2 linked regions of the Prolixibacter sp. NT017 genome follow. Each later gene encodes a partner of the first gene's protein in a complex. Links are inferred from orthologs where the notes say so. Each region holds a gene or a part of one and is shown on either strand. Other genes may lie near its edges.

Region 1 (10,526 bases):
GATGAACAGAATCGCGTTGATGGCCACAAAAACAGCAGCATTGCGAGCGGTAACAATACCGGCAGGAATCTCACGCTGGGCTGTGCGAGGATTTTCCGCATCAATTTCACGGTCGAGATACCGGTTGAAGCCCATGGCGGTGTTCCGGGCAAAAACCATGCAAAGCAGAACCGCAATCAATTCTTCCCAGCGAAAAACAGATGCTGTTTGGGTAATAGCCAGTGTGAAACCGACAAGTGCAAATGGTAAGGCAAAAATAGTATGTTCGAATTTAACCAGGTTGGCGTAATCTCGTACTTTCGTTATCATAATATCGTTACTCTCTTATTAATCGATGGACAAAAATAGAAAGTTTGCTTTATATTGAGCCTGATAAATGACGCACACCGGATATTCTCCGTATTTTTGGACCGAATAATCCCGATAAAAAAGAAATTTCGATGAAAGAGTTCAAGAAATATTTTAAGCTGAAAGCATCGCCAGCAGATGTGTATAATGCGTTGGTCAACCCGGTTATGCTAGAAATCTGGACAGGTGAACCGGCGGTGATGAGTACCGAGCCGGGCTCGCAGTTCAGCATTTGGGATGGAGCTATATCGGGCGAGAATGTAGAGTTCGAACAGGATAAAAAAATTGTTCAGAAGTGGTATTTCGGTGAGGATGAAGATTCGGTCGTCACCATTAAACTGCATCCCGACAAGCATGGAACCAGCATGGAGATTCATCAGACCAACATTCCCGACGAAGCTTTCGATAACATGAAAAGTGGTTGGGAAGAAGACTATTACGGTAGCCTGGCCGAACTGTTTACCTAATCCGGTTTTCCGGAATTAATCCAGCGGAAGGCGCATTTTGTAGTCATCCATGATGAAGCCGTTGCCAATATCTGCGACGGTAGGCCCAAGATTGAGAAACCCCATTCTTTCGTAGGCAGCAATGCTGTTCGAGTTGAATTTATTCACCGTAAGGGAAATACCTTTCAACCCTCTCTCGACCGCATATTGGCGGATGAATTCCAGCGCCTCTTTTCCGTATCCTCTCCCACGCTGCGAACTGTGCACGTAATATTTGCTCAGGAACAGTTCCTTGTCCCTGATTTGTATTCCGACGTATCCTACCGCTTTTTCTTGGGCGTATATCAGGAAATAGATGTAGCCTTCGTTGTCAATCTGGTTGGTAATTGCCGGAACCGACTGGTATTTCCCAATCATGTAGTCGACTTGTTCCTGCCCGATGATTGGCACGTAATGCTCGTTCCAGATTTCTTCGGCCAGCCGGGCGACTAATTCGATGGAGTGGGGATTGGTGACCGGTTTCATGGTAATTTTCATGGTGACGAAAATAGCAAAAAGAGAAAAAATTGTTCGGACTGATCAACGTAAAGCTTCCTGGTAAAGGGAATAGTTCTCATCGTCGAAGCAGCAGAAAATGATTTCCTCAGGTAATGGCGAATTTTCTACAAACTGTTTCACTTCTGTCACTGCTATGCGCGCAGCCTCTTCTTTTGGGAAATGATATACGCCTGTACTGATGTTGGGAAAGGCAATTGATTTCAGTTTATGACTGACTGCAATTTCCAGACTGCGCCGGTAGCACGAGGCCAGCAATTCACGTTCTTTGTAATTGCCTCCCGACCAAACCGGGCCCACTGTGTGAATCACATATTTTGCAGGCAAATGGTAACCTTTCGTGATTTTTGCATCGCCGGTCGCACATCCGTTCAGGGTACGGCATTCGTCCAGCAGTTCTGGTCCGGCCGCCCGGTGAATGGCACCGTCGACGCCACCGCCGCCCAATAGTGAATTATTGGCAGCATTCACAATTACATCAACCTTCAGTTGTGTGATATCTCCTTTGGTAACCCGAATATCCGTCATAACTGTTCCCTTTTTTATTCAATAACGAAGTTACAAAAATAGGAACAGGAAGTGCCCGGAAATGCTAATCCGAAGTTTTGTCAGTCTGTTTCTGTAATTTCCTTACGCGAATGGTGAATGCGTTTTCAGGATTGGTCACCAGGATTTGGTTAATTTCATCCATAGTATAACCTCCTCTGTCGAGCAATATCATCAACGTATCGAAAATGGTGGAGTATTCCCTAAAATCGCCTCCATTGGATTCTCCCGGAGAGTACCAACCTGCATCCTGAGAAATCAGAACCCGATCAAGTCGTCTGGCAGCCTTAAAGTATTTGAGGAGATCCAGCATCCGGCTGACCATTTTGTATTCAGGAGTAAGATTGTCAAAACCAATCCAGGTTCCCATGTCGGCAGCGGTGAGGATTTTGTCCATTTTCGGCTCTATCATGGCGTGTGTCCAGATAAAAGCTGACGGCGCAACTCCGTATTCATCCAGAATTTTCAACTGCGAAAAGGCCGGTCCGGCCAGTCCCGTATGCGACATGATGGTCAGTCCGGTTGCCAGGTGCGTGATGCAGGCCGCTTTCACAATTTTCACATCCATCTCTGTCATCGGATCATTCACGCCAATCTTAATAAATCCGGGTTTTATACCGGTGTCCCCAATCCCGTTTTTTGCTTCATCAATCCAGCGTGCGGCAATTTCTTCGGCACTTAAATCGAAAGCTTCCTGAGGTAAGTATTTGTAATTTCCGGCGGCGTACCAACCGGTGTTGGTAATGAAATTCATGCCGGTTTTTTCCGACAACTCTTTTAGCAATTCGGGGTCACGGCCCAGAAACTGGGGCGTTCCGTCGACAAACGTATTTACATTGTATTGTTTTAGTGCTTCCAGGTAGGGAAGAACCCGTTTTACCACATCTTCACGATTGTACCGGTCTGGGCTGATGCTGTCGGCACCGATAAAATCGACCAGAATATGTTCATGCGAAAGCGTGACACCCATTTGCGAAGCCGGGATTTCGCCGGTCACGGTCATTATTTTGGATTTGTCGTGTTGACAGGAAAATAAGGATGCGGCCATGAGCACGAGCATGACCCGGTTTAGTCTGGCAAAGCTAAGATTCATAAGTTCGTTTTGTTTAGGTTGGCAAAAAATAAAAAAAATTAGCCACCTAAACTCAACGAATGGTCATCAATCTTTTATTCGTTTTCTCTTGACGACTAGTACCGCGCCGGTAAGCACAAGAATGGCAGCCAGATAACCCTGTGGGGAAATATTTTCCGGTGGAATCCAGGAAACATGTTGTTCCGATAGGATGGCCATGGTAATGAAGGTGATGATGGGATTCATCGCGACGATGATGCTGATTTTATTCGCTTCGATGTATTTGAAGGCAGCTCCCAGCGTTCCGTATGCAATTAGTGTGTTGGCAGCAAGGAAAATCAGGAGAATCCACCAACCCGGTGTAAGGGTTGCCAGGTGACGAAAGTTTGCAGCCGGCATGAAAAGAAGGGCCGGTAAGCCGTAAATAAACATGTTCATTGCCTGGGCATGGTGGGTTTGCACCAGTTTTTTCTGAAACACAGCGTAAATGCTCCAGGCAAAAGCTCCTGATACAATCCAAAGTACGCCCGTGTTGAAATCGGCTTCTCTGCCCAGCATAGTGATTAATTGCTGGCGGTAGAAGAGTAGAAATCCTACTGAGGCCACGATAAAACCAATGATTTGCCTTTTGGAAAGTTTCTCTTTGTAGACGATGATGCCGGCTAACGCCAGCAAAACCGGTCCAAGCTGGATAATGACCTGTGCATTCCCCGGCGAAGTGTAACTAACACCCTGCATAAACCCCAGGTAATTCCATCCAAGGGCCAGCGCTGCTACCACCAGAATAAATGGTGGTTTGATAAGAATGCGCAACATTCCCCGTTTCCGGAAGAGAAAGAAGGAGAACAAAGCCAGGAAAGCGATGGTGAAACGAAACCATACAATGGTGTACGAGTCGACCATGGTTGAGGCCACTTTCAGGGCAATGGCCAGAAATCCCCATAAAAAGGCTGTGGTCATAGCCAGCAAAACCCCTTTGGTTGTATTGGGCGTCATTAGCGTTGTGAATCAAGAAAGGGCCAACCCGAACATTCGAATTGGCCCCGAATTATTTTATTAATGATGTTTATCGCAACTGAGCATTCAGTTCGCGTTCGAACGCGCTCAGCAACTTCTTCATCACTTTGTCAATCTGCTTATCTTTCAGTGTTTTCTCCTCGTCGCGCAGGAAGAAACTTACCGCGTATGATTTCTTGCCTTCCGGAATGTTTTTCCCTTCATACACGTCGAAAATGCTGACGTTGCGCAAGAGTTTCCGTTCCGTTTTGTAGGCAATTTCTTTTACACTACTGAATTTTACATCGTTATTGAGTAAAAGAGCCAGGTCGCGGCGCACTTCCGGATATTTGGGAAGCGGCGTATAAGAAACACCGTTCTTGTCCAAAAGTTTCAATATGGCGGTCCAGTTCAGGTCGCCGTAAAAAACGTCAGCGTCCACGTCCGTAGTCTTTTTCACCTTCGAACTAACATAGCCGATTTGGGCAATCAATTGGTTATTGAATTTGTATTCCAAACCGGAAGAGAAAATATCGGAATCGACCGTATCCACCTGGGCTTGCATCACATCCAGTCCCAGTCGCGTTAACATATTTTCCACGAAAGCTTTCAGGGTAAAGAATGTGGTCGGACGACTCTGTGTAGTCCAGTTCTCCGGTTCGTCTTCGCCGGTAATCCACAACCCGATATGCTCTTCCTCGGCGAAATTCTTCACCGGATTGTCGGTCGATTTGTTGCCTTTGAACTTGTATACATTACCGAATTCATACAGTTTCAAATCCGGATTCCGGTAGTTGGTATTCCGGGCAACCGCCTCCATACCGCCAAAAATCAATGTTTGGCGCATACCGTTCAAATCGGAACTCAGCGGATTGTATAACTCAACAGTATTTTCAGCCTTGAAACTCTCCAACCCTTCATAGTACCCGGCTTTGGTCAGCGAGTTAGACATGATCTCGTTGAATCCGTTAGCCGTCAACATTTCCGAAAGCAAATTCTGGAGTTTCATCTTATCTGGAAACTCTGCATTTTGGATGGTTGATTTTACGGCACTTTCGGGCTCTACATTATTGTAACCGTACACCCGCAAAATTTCCTCAATCACATCGGCTTCCCGGCGTACATCTACGCGGTAGGGTGGAACCAGCAAATCGAGGTTATCCGGAGTGTCTGCTTCAATTTTTATTTCGAGAGCAGTAAGAATACTTTTCACGGTTTCGGCCGGAATATCTTTCCCGATAAGGCGGTTGATATGTTGATATGAAACCGTAACCGGGAAATAGTCCATAACGGAAGAATCGGCTACTACATCGACAATGTCGGATGAGATGTTTCCGCCGGCCAATTCCTTGATCAACAATGCTGCCCTTTTCAGTGCGTAAATCACGTTGTTCGGGTCGACGCCACGTTCAAAGCGGAACGAAGCATCGGTATTCAATCCGTGACGCCGGGCCGTTTTCCGGATATAAACCGGGTTGAAATAAGCACTTTCCAGGAAGATGGCCGTGGTCGATTCTTTTACACCTGATTTGATTCCGCCGAAAACACCACCAATACACATTCCTTCCGATTCGTTGCAAATCATCAGGTCATTGGCATCGAGCTCGCGCTCTTCTTCGTCGAGGGTGACGAATTTCGTTCCGGCGGGAAGCGTTTTCACGATCACCTTGTTACCGGCAATTTCCGCAGCATCGAAAGCGTGAAGTGGCTGACCGGTTTCAAACAACACGTAGTTGGTAATATCGACAATGTTATTGATCGGACTTAGTCCAATCAAACGCAGCCGGTTTTGAAGCCATTCGGGTGATTCCTTTACGGTAATACCGGAAATGGTTACTCCGGAATAACGCGGGCAGGCTTCTTTATTTTCAATGGTTACCGGAATATCCAGATCATGATTGTCCACCGAAAAATGATCTACCGAAGGAACGTGATAATCGATATTCCCGTTTTGTTTCAAATAAGCAGCCAGGTCGCGGGCCACACCGATGTGTGAAGCACCATCGATACGGTTTGGAGTCAGATCAATCTCAATGACATAATCACTTTTTACATTGAAATAGTCACTGGCGGGCATACCAACTTTTGCTTCGGAAGGTAATACCATAATACCGGCGTGGTCGGTTCCGAGGCCAATTTCGTCTTCGGCGCAAATCATCCCTTCCGAAACTTCGCCCCGTATTTTCGCTTTCTTGATCAGAAATTCTTTATCTCCGTCATAAAGTGTAGTTCCAACAGTTGCTACGACTACTTTTTGTCCCTGCGCCACATTGGGAGCACCACAAACAATGGGACTTTCTATTCCGTTGCCCAAATCGACCGTAGTCAAACTCAGGTGATCGGAATTGGGATGGGGAACGCAGGTTTTCACTTCACCAATGACGATCCCTTTCAAACCTCCTTTTACGGTTTCTACCTCATCTACGCTGCCTACCTCGAGGCCAAGTTGGGTCAGGGTTTCAGCCACTTCCCCGGGAGTTAAATCCAGGTCAATATAATCCTTTAACCAGGTGTATGATAGCTTCATTTTTCGATGTTTAATTCAGCTTATTTTCAGAATCAACAAATGTAGAGAATTTCACCCCAAAGCCCAAACCCTTTGTTCGCGAAGAGATTTGGCAATTTTTCGGAAGAAAAATAGTTATATAGTATGAAGGATATATGTTGAAGAACAGATGATTGAAAGCAAAAACGGGATTTAAGAATTTTTTTTTTCATAAATTTCTCAAAGTTGTTTTTTAGATGTCCTGAATTACTATTTTTCGACCATATAAATGAAGTGAATGCTGCCGGAGACAGTTTGGCAGTCAAGATTAGAAAAAACGAACGAAATTATTTCAGACCTAAATTGATTTGCAGATGGATAGAATAACTAAACCCCGGGTTGTAAAGGATTACGATAAACTTCCCACCGATACTCAGACACAGATAAAAATCCAGTATCCCTTTGGATTTGCAGACAATCTGGTAACCTACACCAATTCGAAGGGTGAGATTGTTTCGGCTTTGCCTTTTGAAGCGGAAGAATATTACTACCTGGTCCGAATGACTCGTGATGAGGCGTACGAAATTATCGAAAATGATGACGACTATGATGATGACGGAACGCTGCGCGATGATTTCGTGATGGAAGGTCTGGAAGAAACGGACGATGACGTTGACGAAATTGAAGACGTGGCAGACGAAGAGAGTGGAGAAGAAGAGGATGAAGACGATTATTGATTCATCCCGGAAGTCTGCTGATAATTAGTTCCGATTATTATACAACCGGATTTAGGAAAATAATGAGTTGAGCGGAAGCACATATCGATGTTTTCGCTTTTTTATGTTAATAGGAATCGTCCATTTGCTGCAACATGTCACCTACTTTTTTGTCAACCGGAAAACTGAGCTGTTGCCCGATATTTTCGATGGGACACCACCGGAAATGCATATCGCCGTTTTTATTCAGGTTAGAATAATCTCGTTCCGCGGAAACCGGAAAATCGGTGAAGAGTTCGTTGGCAAAGTCAGCCCGGTAATAGATGCTCATCAGTTGAGTTTCCTCGAAGAACTTTGCTTGTTGGAAAAAGTCGGTGGTATAAAAGTGTTGAATGTTTTTAATCTCCTGCTGCATTTCTTCCCTGAATTCCCGCCGCAGACATTCGATGGTTCCTTCGCCGTATTCGAGTCCACCACCGGGAAATTTGGTCATTGGTTGTCCTAACTGGAATTCGTCGGTCAGCAGCACATTTCGTCCTTTTAAAATCAATCCATAAACCCGTATGGTGAAGTCCCCTTTCATGCTTTCTCGCTTTGCGAAAGTTGTTCGTCAATATATTGCAGTACCTGCTCCTTCTCATCAGGATGAAACCAGCGAATGTTTTTATCACGCCGAAACCAGGTAAGTTGTTTCCTTGCATATTTTCGGGAGTTGGCCTGGATTCGTTCGATGGCATGTTCCAGCGTGAAGTCTCCGTCGAAATGGGCAAAGAGTTCCTTGTAGCCAACAGTATTCAATGGGTTCAGGTGGCGCTTGTCGTAAACGCTTCGGGCTTCTTCAACCAAACCTTCTTCAATCATCAGCTCCACGCGCTGATTAATTCGGTCGTACAATTCGGTGCGGTCGCGGTTCAACCCTATTTTGATGATATCGAAATGTCGTTTTTTGGCTTCTTCTCTCCGTAAGGAAGAATAAGGTTTTCCGGTCATATAATATATCTCCAGTGCATGGAGGATGCGTTTGGGATTTTTCAGATCCACCTGCTCATAATAGTCCGGGTCGAGCTTTTTCAATTCTGTGCGTAAAGGTTCCAGTCCTTCTTTATCGAACCGGTCGAGAAGTTTTTGACGCAGTTCCTTATCGACCGTCGGTAGGTCATCGATTCCCTTGCACACCGCGTCGATGTACAGCATGGAGCCGCCGATCATCAAAACCGTTTGATGGTTTTGGAACAACTTGTCCAGCACATTCAGCACATCGTATTCGAATTTGCCCGCGTTATATTCATCTTCTACCGAAAGGTTTTGAATCATGTGATGGGGAACCTGCTGCAGGTATTTTTCTTCCGGAACAGCAGTTCCAATTCGGATTTCTTTGTAAAGCTGGCGAGAGTCGCAGGAGATGATTTCGGTGTGAAGGTGCTTGGCAATTTCAATGCTGAGATCTGTTTTTCCTACACCAGTAGGACCAAGCAAAACAATAAGGGTATTTTTCATGAATGGGTTGCACGGGTTTTGTGCAAAGGTAGTAAGGGGGGCCGGAAATAAAAAAGGGGCCAAAGCCCCTTCAGTTATAAGATCTCGTCGATGTCTCCGTAGATTTGATTCAGATCCTCCAATTCACCGAAATCAGAGTACTCGTCCAAGTTATCCCATTCCGTTTCCATAAGTAAATCGTTTTCTCTGGTTTTGACGTCAAGGAACTGAGACGGGGCTACGCTTTTCTTAAAGGTAACCTCCGGTGCATTAAGGTTCTTTTCCATGATAATCGTATTTAGTTCAATAAATTAAGATCTAATCGGAAAATGTTTTCTGTTTTTATTTTTTAAGCACAATCCTTTTCAAAACATCAGACAGCTTTCATTTTCTGATGCCGCCTCCGACAAGGCTGATTATTTTTTATAGTATGACCTGATGGCTAGTAACCCAACTGTCAAATTTGCGATCTGTTTTTTAAGTCCTTGAAAAAGAAAAACTAAAACTCGTTTAAAACTTTCTTTTAAGAACTATTTTCATAAACAGCATTTCAAAGTAAAAGATGAAATTCTAAAATCGGTTAGAAATTGTATTAAAAAATGTTAAAAAATGTAGAATCAAACTATTTTTATAATTGGATACTTCCATGTGTAATTTGATCCCACGGGATGAATGCTCCAAGCAATCCGAGGATGATTCCGATAAGAATAATTTTTAAAACGGCGATGACGATTCCAATGATGGCACAGGTCTTTCCGCTACGGATATTAGAAAAAGAGGATAGAGTGTAAAGCCTTGGCGTTTCGTTGTATAGGCGCTCTGCGTTGCGGGCCATTACCAGGCTGACAACGCCGGCAACGATACCTACAAGACTGTTGAAAAATGAAATAATCAGGGCGATAATTCCGAGAATTAATACGACCGATGCATTAGGAATTTCATGTTGAAAGGAGTGTGGAGCTCCTGTTTGATTGGTCTGCTCATTTTGCGTGTTTTCTGATTCCATACCTTTGTTTTTCTGAATGTTAGTTGGTGTAAATATAAGGAATGAGATTGATAATATACAAATTTTAGAATAATAGGATGGAAAGTTTAAATTGTATAAAAAAAGCCGGTTGCTACCGGCTTTTTTTATCATTTATGGAAAGCTTATTGATTTTCTTTAATGAAATTGAGACATGAACCGGCTTTGAACCATTCAATCTGTGCTTCATTGTAAGTATGATTGGCAACAATTTCGTCGGTTGTGCCATCAGCATGATGGAGGACAACGATCAGTGAACTTCCCGGAGCAAATTCGGTCAGTTTCAATACATCGATGGTATCGTCTTCCTGTACTTTGTCGTAATCGGCAGGATTGTCGAATGTCAATGCCAGCATACCCTGTTTTTTCAGGTTTGTTTCGTGGATACGGGCAAATGAACGAACGAGCACAACCCGTACGCCGAGATGACGTGGTTCCATAGCGGCATGCTCGCGCGAAGAACCTTCACCGTAGTTTTCGTCGCCAACGATAACCGAGCCGATTCCTTTGGCTTTGTAATCACGTGCGGTGGCCGGCACTTCACCGATTTCACCGGTCAACTGGTTTTTCACGGCATTCGTACGATCATTAAAGTAGTTGACGCCACCAATCAACATGTTGTTGGAAATGTTGTCGAGGTGTCCACGGAAACGAAGCCATGGTCCGGCCATCGAAATATGGTCAGTGGTACATTTTCCTTTTGCCTTAATCAGCAGTTTCATGCCGGTCAGGTTTTTGCCATCCCAGGGCTCGAACGGAGTCAACAGCTGGAGACGTTCTGAATCCGGTTTCACGACGACGTCTACATTTTTGTTTTCAGACGAAGGCGGAATGAACCCCGGGTCTTTTACGTCAAAACCTT
Region 2 (10,347 bases), 1.0 Mb from region 1 along the record:
TGCAGAAGGCATACAAACCGTTCAGGTTGACAATGTTCAAATCCCGCTGAACGAAAACGCTGAGGGAACAGCCTATTCTGCCCAAATGAAAGAAAAGAATCTCGTTATTCGCTTCCCGTGGAAGATGAGTGATGAGGTGACCATACAACTGAATTAATCGTTATTCTAAAACAGAAAGTGATGCTTAGATTAAGAAACTTATTGGTATTGGCCCTGATGGCTGGCATGTTTTTTACGGCTTGCAACGGCACGTCGAAAAAGAAGGCCGAGAAAAAAGCTAATGAAAAAGAGGTTGCCGGTCCGGGCAAGGCAGAAGCCATCTTTCCAGATTGGTCCCGCGACGCGACCATTTACGAAGTGAATATTCGTCAGTACACCAAAGAGGGAACCTTCGCCGCCTTTGAAAAAAGTCTTCCCCGTCTGAAAAAACTGGGCGTAGACATTCTCTGGATTATGCCGATTTACCCGATTAGCGAAAAGAACCGAAAAGGTACGCTGGGGTCGTATTATGCTATCGCAGATTACAAGGGAGTTAATCCTGAATTCGGTAACCTGGCAGATTTCAAGCAACTGGTAGACAAAGCGCATGAAATGGGCTTTCACGTGTTACTCGACTGGGTGGCTAATCACACCGGATGGGACAACAAATGGATTACCGAACATCCGGACTGGTACACGCAGGATTCGCTGGGTCACATCATTTCTCCGGTTCCCGACTGGACCGATGTTGCTGATTTAAACTACAACAATCCCAACATGCGCGCGGCCATGATCGACGCTATGAAATACTGGGTAAAAGAAGCCAACATCGATGGTTACCGCTGCGACGTTGCCGGTAGCGTTCCGGTCGATTTCTGGAACCAGGCGCGCGCCGAACTGGATGCCATCAAACCGGTGTACATGCTGGCGGAAGATGCTGACAACATGAACCTATTGAAAAAGGCATTCAATGCCAATTATGGCTGGCCCTTCCTTCACATCATGAATGAGATTTACAAAGGGAAAAAAACCTCGGCTGATATCGTCAACTACTTCGAGAAAACATACGCTGCTTACCCGCAAGGTTCGTACCCGATGATGTTTACCACCAACCACGATGAAAACTCTTGGAACGGTACTGCATACGAGCGTCTGGGCGATGCAGTGAAAACATTCTCGGCACTCACTTTTGTTGTTCCGGGAATACCGTTGATTTACAGTGGCCAGGAAGCCGGTTTGAACAAGCGCCTCTCATTCTTCGAGAAAGACCAAATCGATTGGAGCGATCTGTCGATGAGTAATTTCTTCCATAAGCTGGTTCAGCTGAAGAAAGACAACAATGCGCTGTGGAACGGAAACTCGGGCGGTGACTTTGAGAACCTGCAGAACTCAGCAATGCCGAAAGTATTAACCTTCTCACGTAAGAACAACGGCAACGAGGTAGTATCGGTATTCAACCTATCACCGGAAGCGGTGTCATTCGAAATTACCGGCTCCATTCCGGAAGGAACTTTCAAGGAAGCCTTCACCGGACAGGAACGTACGCTCAACGGCATCTTTAAACTAAAACCGTGGGGCTACCAGATATTTGTAAAATAGTTTAGTTTGGTTTAGTTAGTTTTTATCGTTGAAGCATCTTCCTTCCGGGGAAGGTGCTTTTTTTATTTTTGAAAACTCTACCCAAATTTTTTCCCTTTCTAAATAAGATTCAACAACCAGTAATTTCAACCACTATACTCTCCTGTAAGCAATTTCATTTCATCATTGAATCCTACGCTTCTTTTGTTTCTGGACGCTTCAGATTATCTTGTGAATTAAATAATTAAAGAGGAAGACTCCCTGTGAGGTTATTCCGAACAGTGCAACGGATGATATGGATATTTACAAATTCCTACATTGCTTGCAACCGACTGATTGGTTGCATTTTTAAACATTGAAACTGAAAAACCAACTAAACAATTAACAACATGTCAGAAGCTAAACTTGACCGCCGTCATTTTTTGCGGCTGGGGGCTGCTGCTACGGCTGGATTAACAACTGCCGTTGCTTTCACTCCCGAAAATGCGAGGGCTTCATCGAAAGCCGACAAGAAAATCATTACCCGGAAACTGGGTAATACCGGTATCGAACTTCCCATTGTCAGTATGGGCGTTATGCGCGCTGACAATCCCAACATTCTGAAAGCCGCCTACCAAATAGGAATCAAACATTTCGATACGGCACACGGCTATCAGGGTGGTCGCAATGAAGAGATGGTTGGTGAGTTTTTCAAAGACAAACCACGCGATTCATTTATCGTTTCCACGAAAATCCACCCAGACGGTGGGGGGATTTCCACTGAGAAATTCATGGAAATGCTGGACATTAGTCTAAAAAGGCTGCAAATGGATCATGTCGATATTCTCTATCTGCATGCCGCCAACGACAAAGACTATACACTCGATCCGCGTTACCTGGCAGCACTCAAACAAGCCAAAGCAGAGGGCAAAGCAAAACATCTGGGCGTAACCACACATTCCAACATGGCTGAAGTCATCAATGCAGCCGTAGACAGCAAGATTTACGAAGTTGTTTTGACTTCTTATAACTTCCGCCTGGCGAAAGATGAAGAGCTTCACAAAGCGTTAAGAAAAGCCAATGAAGCAGGCTTAGGTATTATTGGAATGAAAAACATGGCCGGAGGTTTCCTCGACCGGGAAAAACAAAAACCGGTGAACTGCAAAGCGGCGTTAAAATGGGCGCTCACCAATCCGGATGTTCATACCTGTATCCCCGGCTTCACCACCTACGAGATGCTGATGGAAAACTGGTCGGTTGCTTCTGATATCAACCTGGACGCAAAAGAAATGAGCGACCTGCAACTGGCTTCCAACGAAGTAGGATTGTATTGCCAAGGTTGTCAAAGCTGTAACGGGCAGTGTCCGGAAAATCTGCCCATACCCGACCTGATGCGATCGTACATGTACAATTACGGCTACAGTTATCCGGCAAAAGCATACGAAACAGTAGCTGCACTTTCATTACCCGAAAATCCATGCGCCAATTGTGATGAATGCACCGTTACCTGTCCCAACGGTCTGAATGTTGGTGAACGGGTAGCCGATATCGCCCGAATCCGGAATATTCCGGGCGAGTTTCTGATATAATCAATCAATTAATTAACCTTCACTATCCGGGGATGATTTTTGAATTGTTCCCGGAATTTTTAAACCCAAATGTTCATGTTCAAAAAACCATTGATTCTGCTCATTCTGCTGCTGCCGGTTTTTGCTTTCGCTGAAGATGTCAAATTCCCAAAGATTGAGGGATGGCAACAGGACGGTGAAGTGAAAACCTACAACCGCGACAACCTATTCGAACGCATCGACGGTGCTTCGGAGTTTTACTTCAGCTACGCGTTCGAAAAACTGTACGTTGCCGAATACAAAAAGGGAGATGCCGAGCTGACCATCGAAATTTACGACCAGCACGACCCGGTTCATGCGTACGGAATTTACAGCATGGAACGTCCGCCATCTGCCGATACAAAATCCATCGGTCTCGAAGGTTATTACGACGATGCCACGCTGAATTTCACAACCGGAAAATACTACGTGAAGATGAATACATACCATGTAGAAAATGCCGGGGAAACTCTTCTGACAAAAGTGGCTCAGCAACTGGCTCCCACTTTGTGTGAAGCCCCGAAGCTGCCGGCTCAGTATGCTGCTTTTCCGCAAGAAAGCATGGTACCGCATTCACAGCAGTATGTCTCTACCAATTTCATGGGATTAAGCATGATGGGCTCGGCCTTCAGGGCAAAATACACCGGCAGTGAAGGCGATTTCACGCTTTTTATTATGCATAAAAAAGATCGGGATGCTGCAGCCGAAACCATGAAGAAATACCAGGAGTTCAGTCAGGCTGAATCCATCAAAACAGAAGAGGGAGAATACACCATCGACGATCCGTTTAACGGTACTATTTACCTACTGTGGAAAGGGAATTACCTGGTGGGCGCATCGGGCAAAGTAACACCGGAAAAAGCTTTCGCTCTTGCCAAAGAAACCATGAAAAACTTATAGACCTATTTCATGCAAAACAAAAGGCTGCCCGATAAAGGCAGCCTTTCTTATATAATATGAAGTAAACTCTTAGTGAGCTGATTTGAATTGATTCAGGAAGCGCACGTCATTCTCGAAATAGAGGCGCAAGTCGTTGATACCGTATTTCAACATGGCGATGCGCTCGATTCCCATTCCGAAGGCAAAACCGGTGTACTTGTTGCTATCAATGCCCGATGATTCCAATACATTGGGATCGACCATACCGCAACCGAGAATTTCCAGCCAGCCGGTGTGCTTACAAACGTTACATCCTTCGCCGCCACAAATAGAGCACGAAACATCCATCTCAGCCGACGGCTCGGTGAACGGGAAGTACGACGGACGCATCCGGATTTTTGTTTCCTCGCCGAAAAGTTCCTGTGCAAAGTAAAGCAGGGTCTGTTTCAGGTCGGCAAACGAAACATTCTCATCGATATACAATCCCTCAATCTGGTGGAACATACAATGTGCCCGGGCCGAAATGGCTTCGTTCCGGAAAACGCGCCCCGGAGTGACCGTACGAATCGGTGGCTCCATCTCTTCCATGTCGTGCACCTGCACCGAAGAAGTATGCGTACGCAGCAAAATATCCGGATTACGCTGAATAAAGAATGTATCCTGCATATCGCGGGCCGGGTGTTCTTCCGGAAAGTTCAACGCCGAGAAAACATGCCAGTCATCTTCAATTTCCGGTCCTTCCGTTACCACGAAACCCAACCGCTTGAAGATATCGAGAATCTCATTCCGTACGATGGAAAGCGGGTGACGGGTACCCAGTTTCATCGATTCTCCCGGAAGGGTAAAATCGATACCGGCTACACTATCCTTCTGCTCCTGCAAACCGCTGCGCAACACGTCCAAACGCTCCTGGGCAAAATCCCTGAGGGTATTAATGGCCTGTCCAACTTCGCGTTTTTGCTCAGCCGGAACATCCCGGAATTCAGCAAAAAGTTTTGAAACCTCTCCTTTTTTGCTGAGGTATTTAATACGCAATTGTTCTACTTCCTCAGCCGATTGAGCCGCCACGGCTTCAATCTCTTTCTTCAGTTGTTCGATCTTATCTAGCATTCCTTCCGGATTTTTTCTGAAGGGCAAATTTATAAAATAATCAGCATAATCGCCGGACTTTCATGAGGAAGAGGGGAAATACCCCGGGAGTCCATACCAGCTCCTGACACTGATTGTGCATATAAACGTTAGCTTCCTTCATGGGTCAAATCATTTCTGTCGACAGGAACCGGGCCCAGTTCGTACCCGAAAAGTTTAAGCACCTGATTTACTTTGTTCATTTGCAAAGTTGGTTTGCCCTGCTCGATCTCACGGATAAACCGCAGTCCGACGCCGGCTTTAAACGAAAGTTCTTCCTGGGTTAAACCCAAAGCCTTTCGTTTCTCTTTAACAAACTGATGTACCTTCTTACTATCCATAATATACCTGTTCGGGTATAAAAATAACATTATTCTGGTCAATTATACCTGTTCGGGTATAAAATAATGGTTTCGACACAAAAATATACCCGTACGGGTATATAATAACACGAAGCAACGCAAATCATACCCGTTTGGGATGAAATTGACCCAACAGGGAGTTCCCCGGGTTAGAAATTTTGACCACGATCCATGATTATGCTCCCGTTTAACGATATTCCGTCGTACCAGTAGTCCGTTCCGTTGACCTTCCAATTCATTCCTCCAATCGCCGAGTCGTTTCCGCCCACCGTCTTGTTCATTCCGGTGCCGGCCATCATGTTTCCGCCGCTCGTGATCATCATTCCGCTGTGCCCCGGATAGTTTCTGTTACCACCGGAGATGTTTCCGCTGTCCGCGACTGCTATTCCGGCAGCAGAAACTGACTTTCCGGCAGTTAGCAAGTATTTTCCGTTAGGCCCGGAGTACGTTCCGCTTCGTCGGTACATGTTTCCGTTACCCGGCATGTGGTTTCCGCTCGCCTTCCTGTTCGCCCAATGCATGCCGGAGTAGTTCCAACTGACCGCTAGGTTCCTCCAACGCATGCCGGAGTAATTCCAACGACCGGGGAAGTACTTCCAACACCTCTCCGGGTTCGTCCAACCTACCGGAAAGTGGTTCCAACGGCTGCATTAGTAGTTCCAACGACCCGCTGACTTCGTCCAATGCATGACGGAGTAGTTCCAACACCTGTCGCAGTAGTTCCAACGGGTAGCGGAGTAGTTCCAACCAACCGCTGACATCTTCCAACGACGAACGGAGTTGTTCCAACCAGTAAAACCGGTTGTTTCAGCCAATCTGATCTGTCCGGTACGACCACCCGGCTCCGTCGTTAAGCCCTGCCTTCTTTCTGACTCTTTCCACATTTGAAAAGTTTTGCCAGTCATGCCGCAGATGACTATCTTCGGCACCGTACCATGCTTTTCCAGGCATATACCTGACCAATAAATGAAAAACAACCTGTTCCGATTTCAACTGAAGTGGCTGGTTTCGATGCTTCCGCTGATGTTTATCCTTGCTTCGTGCCAAAAGGACGACAGCCCGGTAACACCACCTCAACCCACAACCGTTGAAAGCCCGATCATCATCGCCGGCTATTTGCCCGATTACAGCTTCAGCAGCTTCGATTTCGACGCACTGAATTTACTGTCACGCGTCTATTTCTTCTCGGTAGCACCCGACCAATCAGGCAGCTTCACCATTTCTCCGGAAATGACAGCGCACATCCGTGAGGTCAAATCGGCCATTGGCAGTCAGCATATCGAGCTCTTCCTGGTGCTGGGCGGTTGGTACGAATCAGAAACCATTTTCCCGATGGCGGCTTCCGCCGAAAAAAGAGCGCAGTATGTAGCCGATATCACCAACTTCTGCGTAAGCGAAAAGCTCGCCGGAGTGGACCTCGACTGGGAAGACTACCCTCAATCGATTCCACAGCAGGACTACGAAGCACTCTGCTCGGATCTGTCAGCATCCCTGCACAATCAGAAGCTGATGTTCTCGGTGGCGGCAACTACTTACAATGTACAGCGCTCCGTCGCGATAGCCAATTACGCCGATTTCCTCAACCTGATGATTTACGACTCGTTTGACAACAGCGGCAACCAGGCCACTGCCAATCAATTTGTCGATGCACTCACAACATTCAGCGAAGCAGGTGTTCCCAAATCGAAACTCATAGGCGGTGTGCCGTTTTACGGACGACGGGTGCCCGGAGCCTCCACCGATGAGCCATCGGCACTCACCTACCGCCAAATTGTTGCCCGGTATCAGCCCGGCGTGAACATGAACAAGGCCGGCGACTACTCATACAATGGCCCTGATTTGCTGGCACTGAAGACCCGCTATCTTATCGACAAAAGCTATGCAGGAATTATGGCGTGGGAACTAACGCAGGATGTTGCACCGGGAGCCGCCACATCCCTTCTTCAGGCTATTCATACCGAAGCCACTACCGCCCGGTAGACTTTATCATTTTGTTTAGCCCGAACAATCTCAAATACTATGTTATCCCTGTTTTAAGAGGACATGCAGAAGGTTAAGGATTCCTTATAATCTCATCATCTACATATCCAGACACCTCCATTTTTATATATTTGCGGCCCTAAACCGAAACAATAGAGCCAGCCGTCCAACCTGTAAGAAAAAGCAATATTTCAATTTGAATAGGTATAATACGGTCTGTTCTGCAGACAGTGAGAGGAGTTGATTGAGAAATGAGCATGAAATACATCATTGTAGGAGGAGTAGCCGGTGGTGCCACCACAGCAGCCCGGCTCAGGAGAGTGGACGAAGACGCCGAAATCATCATGTGTGAGAAAGGGCCGCATATTTCGTATGCAAACTGCGGATTGCCTTATTACATCGGAGGCGTGATTAAAGAACGCGACAAACTGTTGGTGCAAACGCCGGAAAGTTTCGGCAACCGCTTCAACATCGATGTGCGTATTCACACCGAAGTGAAAGACATCGATGCAGCCAGCAAAAAAGTAAAAATATACAATTCCCAAACCGGCGAAACATATTACGAGACATACGATAAACTGGTACTGTCGCCCGGTGCATCGCCGGTGAGGCCGCCTATTCCGGGCATCGATTCACCCAATATCTTCACCTTACGGAATGTGCAGGACACCGACCGCATTAAAGCTTTCGTCGATGACAATGAGCCCCATTCTGCTATCGTTATCGGCGCCGGATTCATCGGGTTGGAAATGGCCGAAAACCTGCACCGCCGGGGCGTGAAAGTGACGGTGGTGGAAGCTGCTGAGCAGGTGATGAACATGATGGACCCCGAAATGGCGGCCCAGTTGCATCAGCATTTCAAAGAGATGGAAGTAGCGCTTTACCTGAAAGATGCGGTGCAGGAATTTGCTCCCGATGGCCACCAGCTTAAAGTGAGCCTGAGTAGTGGGAAGAAGCTGAAAGCCGATTTCATCATTCTCTCCATTGGCGTGAAGCCCGATACGCGTCTGGCGCAAAAGGCCGGCATCGAAACCGGTGAACGCGGCGGAATTATCGTTAACGAATATCTCGAAACCTCCGTCAAAGACATTTACGCAGTTGGTGACGGCATTGAGTTCCCGCATCCCGTTACCGGAAAGCCTTCACTGGCATTCCTGGCCGGACCGGCGAACAAACAGGGACGTATTTTGGCCGACAACATGGTGTATGGCAACGTACGAAAGTACCGTGGTTCGATCGGGACAGCCATTGCCAAGGTGTTCGACAAAACCGCCGGCATCACCGGTTTAAGCGACAAGGCGCTGGAAGCAGCCGGTTTGCCTTACCAGTCCACTATCGTGAATGCCGGATCGCACGCTGGTTACTATCCCGGCGCTATGCAAATGGTGTTGAAAATCTCGTTCCATCCCGAAACCGGGAAGTTGTACGGTGGGCAAATTGTCGGCTACAAAGGCGTCGATAAACGCCTCGACATGCTGGCAGCTGTTATCAAAAATGGTGGTGACATTTACGATCTGCAAGAGCTCGAGCACGCCTATGCACCACCTTTCAGCTCAGCGAAAGACCCGGTCAACCAGGCTGGCTTCAATGCCGAGAACATCATTAAGGGATTGTTCAAACCGCTATCGCCGTACAAATTTCACTCACGAGAAAAGGAAAATACATTCGTGTTGGATGTGCGCACTCCCGATGAATTTGAACTGGATCACCTCGATGATGCAACCAACATCGAAGTAGACAGCCTCCGGGATAACCTCGACCGTATTCCGAAAGACAAAAAAATATACATCTATTGCGGCGTTGGATTGCGTGGTTATGTAGCTGCCCGTATTCTTCGTCAAAAAGGATTTAAAGAGGTCTACAACCTTTCGGGTGGATTGAAAGTATGCAAGGATGCCATTGCCGGGCAATCCAATCCCATTAATTACCACGAAGACGTTTACATCCACGAAAGTGAATACACCGAAAGTGCCAAAACGCATTTCAATGTGAAAACCATGGAGGTGGACGCCTGCGGACTGCAGTGCCCGGGCCCGATTCTGAAGTTAAAAGAAGACATCGAAAAAATACAGCCGGGCGAGCGTATGCGTGTGCTGGCTACCGATGCCGGCTTCTACAAAGATGTAGAATCGTGGTGTAATGTCACCGGAAACCGCCTGGTAGCGCGTTCGCGTGAAAATGGCGAAATCAGGGCTATCATTGAAAAAGCCGAACCGGCAGAGGGAGTGAAGGTGATGAATCAGGGCGGAAACAAAACGCTCATTGTTTTCAGCGACGACCTCGACAAAGCGCTGGCTTCTTTCGTTATTGCCAACGGCGCCGCGTCCATGGGCAAAAAAGTAACCATGTTCTTTACCTTCTGGGGATTGAACGTGATTAAGAAACAAGACAAGCCCAGGGTAAAGAAAGATTTCATGGGACAGATGTTTGGTAAGATGATGCCGGGCAATGCGAAAAAACTGAAGCTGTCGAACATGAACATGGGCGGCATCGGCTCGAAAATGATGCGGCAGCGCATGAAAGCCAAGAACGTGGATGCGCTGGAGCGGATGATTGACAAAGCAGCTGAGATGGGGGTGAACATGATTGCCTGCCAGATGAGCATGGACATCATGGGCGTAACGCAAGAGGAACTCCTCAACAACGTAAACATCGGCGGAGTGGCCAACTACCTCGAAGAAGCCGAGCAGTCGAATGTCAATCTGTTTGTCTGACTTTTATAAACCTGCACATAAGTTTATCAATCAGAAAAAAAGGGCATCCCGGTTTAGGATGTCCTTTTCATTTATGGTGCAGAGTGCTTACTCTTTCAATCCACTTCTTTCCAGCAATGCATCAACCGTTGGCTCCTGTCC

The links.
Region 2: the proteins of pheT (region 1) and pheS are in contact, whole or in part, in a crystal structure (PDB 6P24), measured with the Escherichia coli proteins. The link is inferred for Prolixibacter sp. NT017 from one-to-one orthologs.

Annotation. Positions count from the first base shown.
Region 1 is NZ_BLAV01000001.1:3,407,760-3,418,285, reverse strand. What follows is about bases 3,763-6,854. They hold pheT (phenylalanine--tRNA ligase subunit beta), read right to left. Parts: upstream 6,491-6,854; coding sequence 4,034-6,490; downstream 3,763-4,033. Other genes in these bases: GJU87_RS14165 (hypothetical protein), read left to right, coding at 6,823-6,854; GJU87_RS14175 (DMT family transporter), read right to left, coding at 3,763-3,963. In the rest of the region: GJU87_RS14200 (UbiA-like polyprenyltransferase), read right to left, coding at 1-309; GJU87_RS14195 (SRPBCC domain-containing protein), read left to right, coding at 441-815; GJU87_RS14190 (GNAT family N-acetyltransferase), read right to left, coding at 831-1,331; GJU87_RS14185 (O-acetyl-ADP-ribose deacetylase), read right to left, coding at 1,374-1,877; GJU87_RS14180 (phosphotriesterase), read right to left, coding at 1,942-2,988; more of GJU87_RS14175, read right to left, coding at 3,055-3,762; more of GJU87_RS14165, read left to right, coding at 6,855-7,185; GJU87_RS14160 (NUDIX domain-containing protein), read right to left, coding at 7,292-7,747; tRNA (adenosine(37)-N6)-dimethylallyltransferase MiaA, read right to left, coding at 7,744-8,661; GJU87_RS14150 (hypothetical protein), read right to left, coding at 8,736-8,927; GJU87_RS14145 (CCC motif membrane protein), read right to left, coding at 9,269-9,646; GJU87_RS14140 (aconitate hydratase), read right to left, coding at 9,790-10,526.
Region 2 is NZ_BLAV01000001.1:4,446,241-4,456,587, reverse strand. Bases 3,123-6,035 are described here. They hold pheS (phenylalanine--tRNA ligase subunit alpha), read right to left. Parts: upstream 5,133-6,035; coding sequence 4,113-5,132; downstream 3,123-4,112. Other genes in these bases: GJU87_RS18535 (hypothetical protein), read right to left, coding at 5,987-6,035; GJU87_RS18540 (hypothetical protein), read right to left, coding at 5,662-5,979; GJU87_RS18545 (helix-turn-helix transcriptional regulator), read right to left, coding at 5,261-5,491; GJU87_RS18555 (DUF6599 family protein), read left to right, coding at 3,201-4,043; GJU87_RS18560 (aldo/keto reductase), read left to right, coding at 3,123-3,125. Outside these bases: GJU87_RS18570 (TIM-barrel domain-containing protein), read left to right, coding at 1-157; GJU87_RS18565 (alpha-amylase family glycosyl hydrolase), read left to right, coding at 181-1,578; more of GJU87_RS18560, read left to right, coding at 1,947-3,122; more of GJU87_RS18535, read right to left, coding at 6,036-6,301; GJU87_RS18530 (hypothetical protein), read right to left, coding at 6,320-6,463; GJU87_RS18525 (glycoside hydrolase family 18 protein), read left to right, coding at 6,479-7,492; GJU87_RS18520 (FAD-dependent oxidoreductase), read left to right, coding at 7,750-10,206; GJU87_RS18515 (M3 family metallopeptidase), read right to left, coding at 10,294-10,347.